4 regions of the Chryseobacterium sp. CFS15 genome follow, and region 4 is predicted to be linked to each of the others. Evidence: riboswitches for the same ligand, from Rfam matches in the RefSeq annotation. Region 4 holds a riboswitch; each other region holds the start of a gene.
The links. A riboswitch is a leader RNA that binds a small molecule or an ion and turns the genes downstream of it on or off. The one in region 4 is predicted to bind thiamine pyrophosphate.
Positions count from the first base shown of each region.

Region 1 (4,203 bases), on a different contig from region 4:
TTTGATATATTAACTAAAATAAGATGATGTGGTATCTGTTTATCATAGCTAAAACAAAGTGACTGTTATGCAGAAGAGTATATCGCTATTGCTATCGAACCATGTCCGTTTTTGGCAGCAGATTCTATAAATATATTAATCAATATCTTGCATACGGCTTATGTATGTCTGTGCAAAGGGTAGTACAGTGGTAATATTACTTATTTGGCGATGAATATGGCAAGCACAAGGTTGTAGCGGTCAGGATGATCGGTCACGGAAGTTTTAAAAATGAGAATAATAATTTTGCGGATTTTGGAAAACTTATATTGAGTTTATTTCCATAGACCGCAGTGATAAAGAATTTATGAATGAATTATTAGAAAAAATCAAGAATATTGAACATGGTTTTAAAACAAGAATCCTCAATGACAATACATTCAGATGGATTTATCCGAAGTTTATTTGCTGTCAGAAGATAAATTTCCGGATCAGGTTTTCCTTTCGGAACATCATCTGCAGATGTCACAGCATCAAAGTAGTGGTCGAGCCCTAACTTATTTAGAACCACCGGAATGATGATGGCCGGAGAATTTGTCGCCAAACCTATCTTCAATCCTGATTTATGCAAGGATTCTATGAATGCTTTAATACCTTTCATCTCACAATTTTCAGTTTTGATCAGTTCCATGACCCTTTGTACAACTTGTTCCTCTACAGCCTGAAGAGTGAGACCTGACCAAGGAAATCTTTCATACCAAAACCGGGTTACTTCTTTAGTTGTCATTGATTGAGTCAATGCTGTAAATTCGTCTAAAGACGTGAAAACTTCTGATTCTGCCTGTTTCCAGAATTTTTCAGAATCGATCAGTACACCGTCCATATCAAATATAACCGCTTTTACCTGATCCATTAAGCCCATTTTTTAAGATCATATGCAGCTTCCCAGAAAATGATATTCCATTCTTGAGGAGGTGATAAATGCTTCTGTCATTTTTTCTCTAACAGCGGCAGTAGCTTCTGATGCAACCTCATCACAGAGATTGATCGCCTGTTCTACGGCATCTGCAAATTCTTCACCACCGTAAGTGTCAATCCACCTTTGGTAGGGATTGTTTTCAGATTGAAGATGATTGTAAATATGATCTCCCACTTTTTTGTAGATCCAAAAGCAGGGCAGCACTGATGCCATTGCAATCTCTACAGAATCCATAGCAGCTGTGCTCTTACGAAAGTGAATATAATGACACGCAGGCTGTATTTCCCCTTTTTCATTTAAGCCGAAGTCTTTAAAATAAGATTCGTGCAGTATATTTTCTACTACGATGGCAGTTTCTGCATATTTAAGATATTTTAATGTTTGACTGACGATAATGTCGGTCTCACCGGAGATACAGACCACTGAATTACAATTTTGAACCATGGTCTTTGCTGCTTCCAAAGCTTCTGTGCTTTGAGCTGTACTGTCTACTCCTTTTGTAATACTGGCATTTGCATCTGCAAGGGCGATGATCTCCGAAGCATTTCCACGAATTGCTGTTGGATGGTATTTTAAAAGCGTACTCAGAACTGTATCACGATAAGCAGTAGCGCCAGCTCCTACAGGATCTAATATCCAGGGCTTTTGCAATAGGGTAGCATTTTTAGCGGCAAGAAGCATTGCTTCTTCCCAGTACTCATCCAGTGTACCTATGTTGATTACCATAGCATTTGAGATCTTGACCATGTATAGCACCTCTGGTTTGGCATGAGCCATTATGGGCGATGCGCCAACGGCCAAAAGAGCGTTGGCCATATTGTTCATCACAACATAATTGGTGATATTATGAACTAGGGGAGAAGTATTTCTTACGTGAAGGATGTGTTGCCAGAGATTATTTTCCATTCTAATATTTGTTTGTAAATAGAAGCTTTAGGATAAAATCCGGAACAACAGTCATTATCAGAATAATGACTTATTGCTTTTCCCTACGTCGGTGTAAGCCGTATCAGGTTCAAAGGGACTGTCTCAATTCTATTTAGAATACCCCTAAAGCGTGAAGCAAAAGTATTGAAAAATTATCAAAATGCTATAATAATTTCGCCTGATATTAAAGGATTAATTTTTATCATTTTTTCTAATAAATTTATTGTTATAGGAGCCCGTAGAAAAATGATCTCACTGGCTTTTTTTTAAATTGCAATCTTACAAATGAATATTTGCAGTACATAATGGCTTCATTTTCATAAGGGTTTTCTTACTTCTTATAAAAATAGAAGCCAAATATATTGATCATTTCTACTATATTTAACTTTCAGATAGAAATATGAGAGTTAAAATTAGCTATAAGGTTACCAGATGATTTACCAAATAAATTCATAAAATTCAATATATCCGAAATAACTCAAACTTAGAAAGACTGTATCGATCAATCCATGGACGATTATATTGATCCAAATATTTTGATACTTAATATACAACAGTGCAAATGCAATCCCAAATACAAAGGTCATTATTAATCCAGCTATTCCTTGATACATGTGTGGTAAACAAAAGAGTAATGTTGAGAGAACGAATACGATGACCTTTTTATCTCCGAAAACATTTCTCAGCTGAGCAAAAGCAAATGCCCTGAACAACAATTCCTCTCCTATTGCGGCACTGATCCACATTCTGTACAACCATTTAAAATACTGGGACGCATCGCCTTCAATGTGCTTAAAGGCAGAATAATCAGCCGGTTCATTACATAGCCAAGTGACCAATGGCTGTACAATAAAATCCAAACCCAGTTCTAAAATCACATAGGAGGCTATAATTACTTTTAGATCATGAAAATTGAGATTCTTAAAATTTAGCATTTTTAGATTTCCATTCTGAAGATATATGATAATCAAAACAAATATAATGATAACACAGAACGTGTACGGAAATCTAGTCAGTGGATTGTAGATCACCAGACAAACTACTGCAAGCAAAACGAGGGACATCCACTTATTCTGAAGTACTGATTTCATCGTAAAAATAATTTAGTCAAATATTAATTGGCTGTTTTTTCTAAAAACATCTAAATCATGGCAAAATGTTTTCAAAAAACGATACAATGTTTTTTTTGAGTTTTTCGAAACTAGCGGAATTTCCGAATTCTTTATTGTCGTAGCCAATTGGAAATCCTTTTTCAACATAAGTATTGTTTTTTGCTGCTGTAAGAATTTGGAATTTGTCGTTAACGGTTCCCGTTTCATCAGTGTGGATATCTAAATATTTTATTGATGCGTTTTTAGAAAAATCCAACTTGCCGATGTAAATTGTCTTCACCTCTTTCTTCAAGTCAGACCTAAAATAAAGATTCATCTTTTTCGTGTCAATGACCGTCTGCCATTCACCTGGATGTATGGCGTTCAAGATACTCCAGGCATAGTCTATAGGTCTAACATCGTACTTATAATTCTTCAGCATATAATATGCACGGTTATACCGGTCTTCCCAGTTCTTATTTTGATCAAAATCAAACTTTTCATTTCCACCCAGAAAATCAAACTTTTTAGCAGCAGCCAGATCCTTATGATATTGATTGTTGCAAAGTAAGGGCATCGGCATTTCCTTGTTGGTAAGGACTGTATACTTACCATTCAATAGAGCAATCGTGGCAGAGTTTCCTTTGGCATCGGTCAGAAAAAAATGACTTCCGGCTGCATTAGGCCACCAGTCGATGTTTGGTCCATCATTCAGATGGGCCACAACTTCATTGACCGATTTGTAATTGTCCAGTTGATACTGGATCCATTGTGCCCAGAACATATTGGGCTGCTTTGGATTGTAAACTTTGGTTGTTTCTTCCAGATATAATTCGACCAAAAAAAGACCTTTTTCATTAACCCCGTAGCAAGGAAAATCATATCCCAAAAGATTGAAGGTGACAGATCCGAATTTTGATATCCATTGTTTATGAGGCTGAAGTTGATCAGTTGTCAAGTTCTGCCAGCTAATGTTCCTTTTAAGAACATCACGTTTGTTGATCACGATCATCCCCGGCATTGTTTTCCAGTTTTCGTTGAAGCCGACAACATTATGATTTTTACCTGCGAGTAAAAATGCGGAGCAGGCTCTACTTTGGACGGGATAGACGATCGAAAAAATTACGATAAGACGCAAAAACAAAAATTTCATAGAGAATAATTTATAGATTTATTATCAGCAGATGTAGAGAGATTCTTCTACTGTAGCTTGTGTGATGAACTTAC
Region 1 covers NZ_JAVHYL010000001.1:38,634-42,836, forward strand. Annotated here, with positions in the region: gene OH814_RS00175 (HAD-IA family hydrolase) at 359-892, opposite strand; gene thiM (hydroxyethylthiazole kinase) at 911-1,864, opposite strand; TPP riboswitch at 1,928-2,020, opposite strand; gene OH814_RS00185 (CPBP family intramembrane glutamic endopeptidase) at 2,323-2,976, opposite strand; gene OH814_RS00190 (linear amide C-N hydrolase) at 3,032-4,129, opposite strand; gene OH814_RS00195 (DoxX family protein) at 4,177-4,203, opposite strand, start outside.
Region 1: linked by a shared signal. The riboswitch ahead of thiM (hydroxyethylthiazole kinase) and the one ahead of thiM (hydroxyethylthiazole kinase) in region 4 are both predicted to bind thiamine pyrophosphate.

Region 2 (4,203 bases), on a different contig from region 4:
TACATACTGATTCATCAATGCCAATTGGAAATTCTTAGTTGGGGTGTATTTCAGACTAAGATTGGCAATCAAATTGGGTGAAAAAGAAATTTCTGTATTCCCAAGCTCGGTAATTTCTTTTTTATTTTTAATTCTGAAATCAAGATTTCTGTTTTGGCTTACACTTACGTTTCCAGAAATCTCCCATTGTTTTGAAAGTTTTGCCAAAGCTCCAATTTCTAAACCTCTTCTGTAACTTTTCCCGGAATTGGTTCTGATAAACTCTCCGATATTACTGATCTGCCCATTCAGAACCAGCTGATTCAGATAATACATATAATAAAGATTGGCTGTAAAAGCGACTTTTCCAAATTGCTTTTCAATTCCTGCTTCAAAATCATGTAGTTTTTCTGATTTCACATCATTGTTTGATATTAGATCATCACGATTGGGCTCGCGTTGCGCATGAGCATAAGAGAAGAAAACTTTTCCGTTTCCTAGTTTATAATTAACTCCTGCTTTTGGATTAAAAAATAACCAGTTTTCATTAAGATTAGCGCCTTCTCCATCACCTTCCATTAATATCTTTGTATCATAATCAATATTTCTCAACTGAAGATCTCCAAAGAATTCAAAATCATTCACTTTGATTAATGCTTTGGCAAAAGCTGCAACTTCAGTTTTCACCGAACGATTACGGTAATATTCATATTCATCAATATTTGGAAAATACACTCCGGTAACATTCCCATAATGTCTTCCGTAATACTGATTTCCAACCAATCCGAAATTCAAATCTAGATTTTCAAATTTCCCATACAAAGTAGAAACCAAGCCATAAAAATCATTATTCAACCATTTTTTTCTGATAAAATCGGTTTGATTTACAGGAGCTCCATTCAATTCGAATACCGGAAGATTGTAATTGGAATAATGTGTTGCTTCCTCATCTTCTTCGTTTACTCTTACGTAATTTTCATAAAACCCTCTTCCTTTAGTATAATGAAGAGTCGTTTCAAGATTCCAGCGTTCGTTGATGTTTTGTTCCCATAAAAACTGATAATGATTTTGTCTGTAATTATCGGTTTCGTTATCATAAAATTTTTCCTCGCCTGTAAAAAGATCTGTATACTGACCAGAATAGTTCAGTTTAGGAGTTGTTTCCCAGGTTTGCCTGTCGATTCCGTTCCAGGCCTGATACGTTTTTTCTTTTCCTCCAAAGGCCATCAAGCGAAGTTTTGTTTTTCCTTCTTCAAATAAGGCTGTGAAATTGTAAGAATTTAAATCTGAAAAAGCTCTGTCTATATACCCATCAGAATGAATATATGAATATCTTCCCATCACAGAAAGACGGTCTTTCCAGAATTTACCGGAACCTACTTCAGCTGAATATTTATAAGTGTTAAATGACCCGTAGCTGTCATCTGTTTTAATATAAAATTTTTCTTCAGGCTCTTTAGAAATCACATTGATACTTGCGCCAAAGGCAGAAACTCCGTTATTGGAAGTCCCCACACCCCTTTGAATCACGATTTGTGAAGCCGAGCTGGTAAGATCCGGAACATTAACAAAGAAAGTTCCCTGGCTTTCAGAATCGTTGAACGGAACACCATTCATCATCACATTAATCCCTCTCCCGGCAACTCCACGAATCCTAAATCCCGTGTAGCCGACTCCGTTTCCGGCATCAGAAGTAGAAATAATTGAAGTTTGATTTTTTAAGAGAATAGGAAGATCCTGCCCGAGATTTCGTCCGTCAAGATCTTTCTGTACATTGATGATTTCTTTAGCAACGGGAAGTCTTCTGGTAAAGTTGACGGCTTCAATTTCTCTGATTTTCAGAGAATCATTATTTAGAGTTTGAGCAAAACTCAATGAACTTGCGGTAAGCCCTAAAAAAAATAATCCTTTCATTCTTATAAATTTTAAAAATTTAATGGAATAAAAGGGGCGACTATATTTATAATCGATAAATTATGATTGATAAGTGATTTAATTTATAGTTTATCATTTATCATTCATCAATTATAATGAATGTTTCCCTAAACAGCATTACCCGTTCCAGGTTCATTGGGTATAATCTCAGCCCCGACTGGAGCACCCCTTTATTTCAGCGGCAAAATTACTAAAAATATGTGAATTAAAAATATTTTGATTTGGGATTTAATTTCACACTAAAACTAATAAGATCGGTTGTAAGAATCTATATAATAATAATTTTTATCATCTTTTGTGACTTCAAACATTTTCCCCAATTTCCAGCTGTAATTTCTTTTTATATCTGAATATTCAAATGGAATAATGATTTTGTTATTAACATCAATTACACCAAATTTATCGTTATACGTTGCTATGATCATAGGATTCGACGTGTCGTCGCCCTCCAAAATGTAAAGATACTGGTAACTTGGATAAATGGTAAACTGATTGCGGTCTGATGGATTTTTAAACTTCGAATCTTCGATAATTCCATACTTTCCACTAAGAATATAAGCATGAAACAATGCTTTTTTCAATTCTTGCTGGCATCTTCCCAGATCATTACTATTATATTGGTAAACTCTTTTTCCTGATTTATTAATTCTAAACGCAATACCGCCCTTTTCTACAGTAGCAAAATCTCCGCTTCCGAACTTTTTAACTTTCTCGTTAGGCGAGTTTAAAAGATTACAATCTTCACCAAAAAACATCACCAAATCATATTCCGGCTGAATTATAAATTTCCCTTTTTGATTGACAAACCCGGATTTTCCGTTCTTTTTTTGCGGAATCAGCAATGGCAACTCCTCATTAACTACTGGAAGTTTTGTTACAGTATTTTTAACAATATTTGATTTTACAGCTTTTTTAGATACACTTACATTGCTTTTTTTCAAAGGTTTAGATTGCGAAAAAGCAAAAACAGAACATGTTATCAAAAAACCCAACTTCAATTTCCTTAAAATCATTGTATGTTTATTTTGTGTCAAAAATAGAAAATATAAAATTCATATTTATAAAGAATCTAAATAATTTCAACCTTACAAAATAGTAAAATTTCGTAAATTTGGAAACATTTTCAAGTGTTTAATAACGGAAAACTAAATTTTGAAGATTTTTTTGATAAATCTAAAAAAATAACATCAGTTCTTATCTGTTAAATTTTTATATCAGAAAAGATTTTCAATAGACAGCTTCAATTTCCGATAACAAACTTAGAAAGATTTACGAATAAATCGTCAAACTATTTGAAAGTGATGCGTATTAGGAATCTCATTACATCCCGAAGGCGCATTTAAAATGAAAAGACTTCTAGAATTATGAATATTTATCAGGATTACATCCAAGAAATCGAAGAAAGAAAAAATCAGGGGCTTCACCCAAAACCAATTGACGGCGCAGATCTATTAAGCGCAATTATTGAGCAGATTAAAGATACAGCAAACGAATATAGAGCTGATTCTCTTAAATTTTTTATTTATAATACTTTGCCGGGTACCACAAGTGCTGCAGGCGTAAAGGCTAAGTTTTTAAAGGAAATTATTCTTGGCGAATCTGTGGTTGAAGAAATTACTCCAACTTACGCTTTCGAATTACTATCTCATATGAAAGGCGGACCTTCAATTGGGGTTTTACTTGATTTAGCTTTAGGAAATGATGAGGCAACTGCAAAACCGGCTGCTGAAGTTCTTAAAACTCAGGTTTACTTATACGATGCTGACACAGCACGTTTGAAAGCATCTTTCGAATCTGGTAACGTAATCGCTAAAGATATTCTTGAAAGCTATGCAAAAGCAGAGTTTTTTACTAAACTTCCGGAAGTTGCAGAAGAAATTAAAGTAGTAACATTCATCGCTGGTGAAGGTGACATTTCAACAGATTTATTGTCTCCCGGAAATCAGGCACACTCTCGTTCAGACAGAGAATTGCATGGGAAATGTATGATTACCCCTGAAGCTCAGGAAGAAATTAAGGCTTTACAGGCAAAACATCCTGATGCAAGCGTAATGCTTATCGCAGAAAAAGGAACAATGGGAGTTGGTTCTTCTCGTATGTCGGGTGTAAACAACGTTGCACTTTGGACAGGGAAACAAGCAAGCCCTTACGTACCATTCGTAAATATCGCCCCGATTGTAGCGGGAACAAATGGTATTTCTCCAATTTTCTTAACAACTGTTGATGTAACCGGAGGTATCGGAATTGACCTACAAAACTGGGTGAAAAAAGTTGACGAAAACGGAAACC
Region 2 covers NZ_JAVHYL010000007.1:92,976-97,178, forward strand. Annotated here, with positions in the region: gene OH814_RS12570 (TonB-dependent receptor plug domain-containing protein) at 1-1,893, opposite strand, end outside; TPP riboswitch at 2,001-2,094, opposite strand; gene OH814_RS12575 (WG repeat-containing protein) at 2,160-2,927, opposite strand; gene OH814_RS12580 (bifunctional aconitate hydratase 2/2-methylisocitrate dehydratase) at 3,279-4,203, shown strand, end outside.
Region 2: linked by a shared signal. The riboswitch ahead of OH814_RS12570 (TonB-dependent receptor plug domain-containing protein) and the one ahead of thiM (hydroxyethylthiazole kinase) in region 4 are both predicted to bind thiamine pyrophosphate.

Region 3 (4,203 bases), on a different contig from region 4:
TTAATATCATTCAAAATATTCGAATTTTCACCATATCCTTTTTTAGAAATACTCGGAAAAACCGGACTAATAAATGCATATTCCCATTCTTTATTCAAGTGATTAAAACTTTCAATATCATGAACAGACGTTGAAATTATTTTATCTGTGAAAGATTGAAATAAACTATTTTGCCTGTCAATTTCCCTGAAATGAAATCTTGAGATATTAAAGTTTTCTGCTAAATCATAATGACTGTATAAAACCAATTGAGACTGAAATTTTGAATCTATCTTTTGAATAAAATCCGTCATTTCATTTTGGTTAATAAAAGGCTTTCTGATATGAAGCAAATCCAAACCTTCCTGAAATAATTGATTGATGATCTCAGTTTCATTTTGAACTTTATCTTCGGGAGTGATTACGATAATCATATATAAATTTCTTTCCCTTTTTCGATGAATTCCTGAGATTTATCAAACATTCCTTTTTCTGCAGATTCACGAATTTCCTGCGTAATTTTCATTGAACAGAATTTCGGTCCGCACATCGAACAGAAGTGCGCAATCTTCGCGCCGTCCGCAGGAAGTGTTTCATCATGATAAGATCTCGCCGTATCCGGATCAAGAGAAAGATTGAACTGATCTTCCCATCTGAATTCAAATCTTGCTTTACTCAAAGCATTGTCTCTGTATTGCGAACCAGGATGACCTTTCGCCAAATCTGCAGCATGAGCAGCCAACTTGTAAGTGATAACTCCAACTTTTACATCTTCTTTATTTGGAAGTCCCAAGTGTTCTTTCGGGGTCACATAACACAACATCGCGCAACCAAACCAGCCAATCATCGCTGCACCAATTCCGGAAGTAATGTGATCGTATCCCGGTGCAATATCCGTAGTTAAAGGGCCTAATGTGTAAAACGGTGCTTCATCACATATCTCCAATTGCTTATCCATATTTTCTTTGATCATATGCATCGGAACGTGTCCCGGACCTTCAATCATCACCTGAACATTGTGCTTCCAAGCAATTTTTGTCAGCTCACCTAAAGTTTCCAATTCGGCAAACTGTGCCTCATCATTTGCATCAGCAATTGAACCCGGGCGAAGACCGTCTCCTAAAGAAAAAGCAACATCATATTTTTTCATGATCTCGCAAATCTCTTCAAAATGAGTATATAAAAAGTTTTCTTTATGATGGAACAAACACCATTTTGCCATGATAGAACCACCTCTGGAAACAATTCCTGTCACACGTTTTGCGGTCAAATGAATATATCTCAACAAAACTCCGGCATGAATCGTGAAATATGAAACTCCCTGTTCTGCCTGTTCGATCAAGGTATCTTTAAAAATTTCCCATGTTAAATCTTCTGCAACACCTTTTACTTTTTCCAATGCCTGATAAATCGGAACGGTACCGATCGGAACCGGACTATTTCGGATGATCCATTCTCTGGTTTCGTGAATGTTTTTTCCGGTTGACAGATCCATAATCGTATCTGCTCCCCATCTGCAAGCCCAAACTGCTTTTTCAACTTCCTCTTCAATGCTTGATGAAACAGCACTGTTTCCGATGTTTGCATTAATTTTAACTAAAAAATTTCGCCCAATAATCATCGGCTCGCTTTCGGGATGATTGATGTTATTTGGAATAATTGCTCTTCCGGCTGCAATTTCGTCTCTTACAAATTCGGGAGTTATCTTTCTTTTCGGAGTTCTTGCTCCAAAACTATTTCCCGGATGTTGAAAAGCCATCTCTTTTGAAACAGAATCTAATTGCTCGATTCTTTGATTTTCTCTAATGGCAATATATTCCATTTCAGCAGTGATAATCCCCTGTCTTGCATAATACAATTGGGTAACCTCTTTTCCTTCTCTGGAAACTTTTGGCTGATGGTTATACGAAAAACGCAGTTCATCTAATTTTGAATTGGCAAGACGGGCTTTTCCGTATTCTGAGGTAATTCCGTCTAAAACTTCGACGTCATTTCTATCCAAAATCCATTGTTCTCTAATTCTTGGAAGTCCTTTTTCGATATTAATTTCAGAATTTTCATCGGTGTAAGGTCCTGAAGTATCGTAAATGGTGACAGGAAGATTTTCTTCTAAATTTCCGTTGGTTAATTTTGTCGGACTTAGTTGTATTTCACGCATCGCTACATTGATTGGGTGAATTTTCCCTTCAACATAGATTTTTTTTGAGTTCGGAAACGGCGAACGTGTGATTTTATGAGCCATAAAAATATTTTTTAACCGCCTTGAGTAGCAGTGATAATTAAAATTGAATCTTGGTTGTTGAGAATAGTTTCCGCCCAGAATGACTGCGGAATAATACGATTGTTGAGCGCTACGGCAATACCTTTTTTCTTTTCAGGTAATTCCATAGCGATAAGTGCTTCCAGCGTTTTGGGAAGTACATCAAAATTTCTTAGTGTGTGATTGATTGTGAGCTCCATTCCTAAATTTTTAAATATACTTTAGGAATGCCCATCATTGTACAATAGAATGTACAGCAAAGTCATCTCACTTTTTCCTACGCTAGTATGATCTAGAAATCAGGTTCAAAGGGTAAAGTCTCAGCCTGTTTTGTCAACAGACACCCCTAAAGTTGGGAGCGAAGTTAGACATTTTTTTAAAATGGACAAAATTTTTTGAAAGAGATGGGAGTTTAGAAGATTAAGCTTGGAAGCTTTAAGTGCTTGAAAATATTTTTGCCACGAAGACACGAATGTTTTTCATCTTTAACGTAATAATATTCGTGCATTCGAGGCTTATAAGTTTTTTAGAAGTTGAAATGAAATATTCTGCAAGCCCATACTTAAGATAATTTCAATACAAAAAAAATGGAAACAAGATGATCTCCAGTTTCCATTTTTTTACTTATTTCTATATTTAATATTTATTCTTCACATGCTCTCCAAATTGCGTCATTCTGCGGAACGGGAGCAACAATTGTCACCTCCTCTTTTGTAACAGGATGTATAAACTGAAGTTTTCTGGCGTGAAGATTTATTCCGCCATCGGGATTTGAACGGGGCGCACCGTATTTTAAATCACCTTTAATCGGAACTCCGGTTTTTGATAACTGTGCCCTGATTTGATGATGCCTACCGGTTTCCAAATCAATTTCCAAAAGCAGATAATTATCTAACGCTTTAATTACATTATAAGTAAGAATTGCTTCTTTTGCCCCTTCGGTCACTTTCGTAAAGACGATCGCTTTATTATTTTTCTCGTTTTTCTGAAGATAATGAACCAATCTTTGCGTTTGAGGAATCATTTCTTTAGCAACAACCGCCCAATACGTTTTCTTAATTTCACGGTTTTTCACCATTTGAGTTAATCTTGAAAGCGCTTTTGAAGTTTTAGCATAAATGACCAAACCAGAAGTTGGGCGATCAATACGATGTACCAAACCCAGAAAAACATTTCCGGGTTTATTATCTCTTTTTTTGATGAAATCTTTAATAGAATCAAGTAAAGGTTCGTCGCCGGTTTTATCGCCCTGAACGAGCTGCCCTACTTTTTTATTGATAACTAAAAGATGATTATCCTCAAAAACAATCTGCTCTTCCATAATACCTTAACGATTCTGTGATCTGCTTACAAAAGAAATAACAACTCCGCCTAAAAGACCAATCGTTTTTATGATGTTAAGACTTGAATCGATTGGTAAAAATGCGCCGATGATACACAAACCTGCCGCAGCGTACATAGGATACATAAATTTTGTGTGCATCAACATTCTTCCCTGCACGATAAAACTAATTCCAATTAAAATATAAAATAATCTTGCCGAAAGAAGATAGTTAATATTATCCGGGAAAATTTTAAACCAACCCGCTGCTAAACAAATGATTGCTAAAATTGATAAAATTCCTTGTGTTGCCTGTAAATTACTTTTCATTAATAGCTTTCATTTTGGTTAGGGAAATCAGCATTTTTCACGTCTTTCACGTATTGAGAAACTGCTCCTGTTATTTCTGTATATAAATCGAGGTATCTTCTTAAGAATTTTGGAGAGAAACCTTTATTCATTCCCACCATATCATGATACACCAAAACCTGTCCGTCACAATGAGCTCCGGCTCCAATCCCGATTGTTGGAATCGAAATGCTTTCCGTCACTCTTTTAGCCAAATCTGCTGGAATTTTCTCAAGAACAACTCCAAAACAGCCCAATTCTTCAAGCAATTTTGCATCGTTGATCAATTTTTCAG
Region 3 covers NZ_JAVHYL010000007.1:112,962-117,164, forward strand. Annotated here, with positions in the region: gene OH814_RS12640 (thiamine phosphate synthase) at 1-413, opposite strand, end outside; gene thiC (phosphomethylpyrimidine synthase ThiC) at 410-2,221, opposite strand; gene thiS (sulfur carrier protein ThiS) at 2,233-2,439, opposite strand; TPP riboswitch at 2,497-2,597, opposite strand; gene OH814_RS12655 (RNA pseudouridine synthase) at 2,883-3,563, opposite strand; gene OH814_RS12660 (hypothetical protein) at 3,567-3,890, opposite strand; gene panB (3-methyl-2-oxobutanoate hydroxymethyltransferase) at 3,890-4,203, opposite strand, start outside.
Region 3: linked by a shared signal. The riboswitch ahead of thiS (sulfur carrier protein ThiS) and the one ahead of thiM (hydroxyethylthiazole kinase) in region 4 are both predicted to bind thiamine pyrophosphate.

Region 4 (4,203 bases):
TTAATAGCTTCAAAAACATATTCCTGCGCTAATTCAACTGACTTAGACAACTCTTCACCTCTTGCTATAAAAGCAGCAATTGCCGAAGAAAGCGTACAGCCGGAACCGTGAGTATTTTTGGTGTTAAATTTTTCAGTTTCAAAAGTTAATTGCTCGCCATTTTCTTCAAAAAATAACGAAGTGACGGTAGGTAATTCCTGATGTCCGCCTTTGAGAAGGATATTTTTGCAGCCTGATCTTAAAATCTTTTCGCCCGCAATCTGCATATCTTCTAAGGTTTTCACCTCCATTTGTGCCAATATCGAAGCCTCATCCATATTTGGGGTAATAATTTCTGCAATGGGAAATAATTTTTCAACGATGGTTTGAATGGTTTCTTCTTCAATCAATTGATGTCCGCTTGTGGCAACCATAACAGGGTCAAATACAATTGGAATTTTTGGATATCTAGCTAGAGTATTTACGATGGTTTCAACCAATTGAGAATTATGCACCATTCCAATTTTAATGGCATCCGGGAAAATGTCGTCGAGTACAGCTTCTATTTGATCTGCAACAGCCTCCATTGAAACGGGATATATTTTTCTTACGCCCATTGTATTTTGAACCGGAAGTGCGGTAAGCACAGATGTTGCATAACATCCCAAAGCTGAAAATGTTTTGATATCTGCCTGTATGCCTGCGCCGCCACTGCCATCAAAACCGGCAATCGTAAGAACGGTAGGATAAGAATATTTTTTCATTTCAATATTTTATTTTTAATTTCGAAAGCTGCTTTTTCAGGATTTTCGGCACTGCAAATTGCAGATACAACAGCTAATGCATCTGCTCCTGCTTTTATAATGGAGGCCGCGTTTGAAGAATTGATATTGCCGATGGCAACGAGTGGCTTGTCTGTAAGAGATCTTATTTTTGATAAACCTTCCAATCCCCATTCAGTCACGGTGTCTTTTTTGGTGTCGGTATTAAATATTGGACTGATGCCAAGATAATCTGACAATTCTGTATTTACATTTTCAAGTTGGCTTAAATATTCAATAGAATATCCAATTATTTTATCTTTAAAAAACAATTCATTTCTTAGGCTTGACGGAGATTTATCGTTATTCCCGACATGAATTCCTGCCGAACCAATTTTTTCAGCAACCTCAAAATTGTCATTAATAATGAGTGGAATATTATATTTATAGGTAATCTCTTTTAATGTGAATGCTTTCCGAAGAAAATCTTCTGTTGAGGTATTTTTTTCACGAAGCTGAATAATATCAACGCCACCCAAAATTGATTTTTCTGCAACTTCAAGAAAATCTTTCCCCAAACAATCTTTCTCAGAAATAACCAAATACAGCTGATAAGGAAATGAAGGTTTTAAGATCATTGCTTTATCATTTTTAGATGAGCCGAAAATTCTTCTTCTGTAATATTGTAAAGTTTATCAATGATGTTGAGCTGTAAACTTCCGGGACCGGCACTTTGTTGAGCTGCTATTTCTCCTGCGATACCCAATAAACTCATTGCTGCAATAACAGCTTCTGTTTTGTTTTCAATAACTCCGATAAAAGAACCAATCAATGCAGTTGCTGTGCAGCCTAATCCGGTAACTTTGGTCATCATTGGATCGCCGTTTTTTAAATGGATTTCTTGATTTTCACTAATGATAATATCGGTTTCACCTGAAATACAAACTGTCGATTTGTGATTTTTGACCAATATTTTGGCAGCTTCTACAGCTTCATTACTTTTGGCAGTGCTGTCGACTCCTTTTGTGATCGTTTTACTGGTTTTTGAAAGGGCAATAATTTCAGAAGCATTTCCTCTGATCACTGTTGGATTTAAAGAAAGAATCTTGCTTAAAACCGAATCACGATAAGATGTTGCTCCGGCTCCTACAGGATCTAAAATCCAAGGTTTGTGTAATTCATTCGCTTTTTTTGCTGCCAAAAGCATTGCTTCTTCCCAATATTCATCAAGTGTACCAATATTAATGACCAATGAATTTGAAATGTTTACCATTTCTTCTACTTCAGATTTTGCATGAGCCATTATAGGTGATGCGCCAATCGCCAGAAGTGCATTAGCAGTGTTGTTCATCACAACATAATTGGTGATACTATGAACGAGGGGAGAATTGTTTCGTACGTGAAGGATGCTGTTCCAAAGATTGTTTTCCATTCTAATATTTTTATCAATAAAAGCTTTAGGATAAAATCCGGAACAACAGTCATCATTTAGAATATGACATATTGCTTTTCCCTACGTCGGTGTAAGCCGTATCAGGTTCAAAGGGACTCTCTCAATTCTTTTCAGAATACCCCTAAAGCGCAAGACAAAAGTATTGAAAAATATTGATTTTGAATGAAAACATTGTCTATATTGTCAAAATAACGCAGCTATTTCAAATTTTTCACTCTAAATAAAACACTCTGAAACAGATGCTTCAGAGTGTTTTTATTTAAAGTATAGTTGTTAAAATATTATGCAGTTAGCTTTTCAATTTTTACAAGAACATCATCGATGTCAAACGGTTTAGAAATAAATTCATCAGCGTTGCATGCATTGATTACATTTTCAGCTTTTGCATGAGCACTGATAATCATTACCGGAATTTTTGAAGTAGCTTCATCTTCTTTTATTTGATTGCAAAGATCGGTACCCGAACCATCAGGTAATCTTACATCCAATATAAAAACATCCGGAACAACCGATTGATCTCTATTGTTGAAGGCATCAACAGTAGCAAATGAACGGACGTCATAATTTTCGAATGACAGGAGCAATTGTAATGCATCTCTGATGCCTGTCTCATCTTCTACGATAAAAATTGTTTTCATACATCTTGCTTGGCAAAAACAAAGCCAACATTGAGATCTTGCTAAAATAATTTATCATAATATAGAATGAAAATTCAAAGTTTATGAAGATGAAATTGGTGAGCATACGCTTAAGATATTTCTTTATTTGAGTAATTGTTTTTAATTTTTTCTATTCCTGAATTTTTTTTAATTAAATAATGTTGTTGATAATGAGTGGTTTGTGTGTATTTCTATACGATGAGATTTGGGCAGGTAACAGCAGGATAGCTGAAATTTTCGATAAGTATACTTTTATAAAAATAAAAATATGAGAAATATCATGTCTTTCAGATTTAACTTTTCTCATGCTTTAATTTAAATGAAAGTATAAAAGTAATAATTATTAATCACCAGCCACAAAATGAAGAAATCTATAATAACTCTTGGTATTTTACTAAGTACCACAAGTTTTATCTTCGCACAGGAAAAAGAAACCACAGGTAAGGCCTCGGATAGTACAAAATCCAATAATAAAACGAAGGATATTGAGGAAGTAGTCGTTATCGCTTACGGTACACAAAAAAAAGGAGAGGTCACCGGATCTGTCGGAAAGGTGAGTACGGCGAGTTTCAAAGATCGTCCTATTGCACGAGTTGATCAGGCATTAACGGGTCAGATTGCGGGTGTTAAAACCCGTGCTACTTCAGGAAAACCGGGAGAACCCTTAGAAATTCGAGTGCGTGGTTCAGCTTCTATCTCAGCAAGCAATTCTCCTCTTTATGTAGTTGATGGAATGGTAGTAGATGACATGGCCAATGTTTCTCCAGATGATGTGCAATCGATTGAAGTACTAAAGGATGCTGCATCAACGGCAATGTACGGATCGAGAGGCTCTAATGGGATCGTGATTGTAACGACTAAAAAAGGAGTTTCAGGTAAGCCATCATTCTCATTTTCTCAGTATTATGGTGTTCAAACCATCGAGAAAAAGCTTGACATCATGAACAGCGCAGAATGGATTGACTATGCAACCGAGTCTATTAATAAAAGATGGGTTGCTTTATCTCCAGGGAATTCAGCTTCTGACAGCTATGCAGTGAGAGCAAATTATTTTAATCTGGCAAATACTACTGATTATAATCTGGCAAATATCACCTATATGGTCGATCCAAGATGGGGAACCAATCAGGTAGCAAATATCGACTGGCAGGATGCGTTTTACCGCCCGGCCGCCATTCAGAATTATCAGTTATCGGTGAGAGGGGGAAGCCAGAATGTAAAATATGCAATCTCGGCTGCGTATTTTGATCAGGAAGGTATGGCGCTTAATACAGGTTTTAATAGATTTAATTTAAGTGCAGTTATTGATGTAAATATTTCTGATAAATGGAAGGCCGGAATTACTTTACGC
Region 4 covers NZ_JAVHYL010000002.1:209,394-213,596, forward strand. Annotated here, with positions in the region: gene thiD (bifunctional hydroxymethylpyrimidine kinase/phosphomethylpyrimidine kinase) at 1-743, opposite strand, end outside; gene thiE (thiamine phosphate synthase) at 740-1,378, opposite strand; gene thiM (hydroxyethylthiazole kinase) at 1,375-2,172, opposite strand; TPP riboswitch at 2,234-2,326, opposite strand; gene OH814_RS03705 (response regulator) at 2,475-2,831, opposite strand; gene OH814_RS03710 (TonB-dependent receptor) at 3,214-4,203, shown strand, end outside.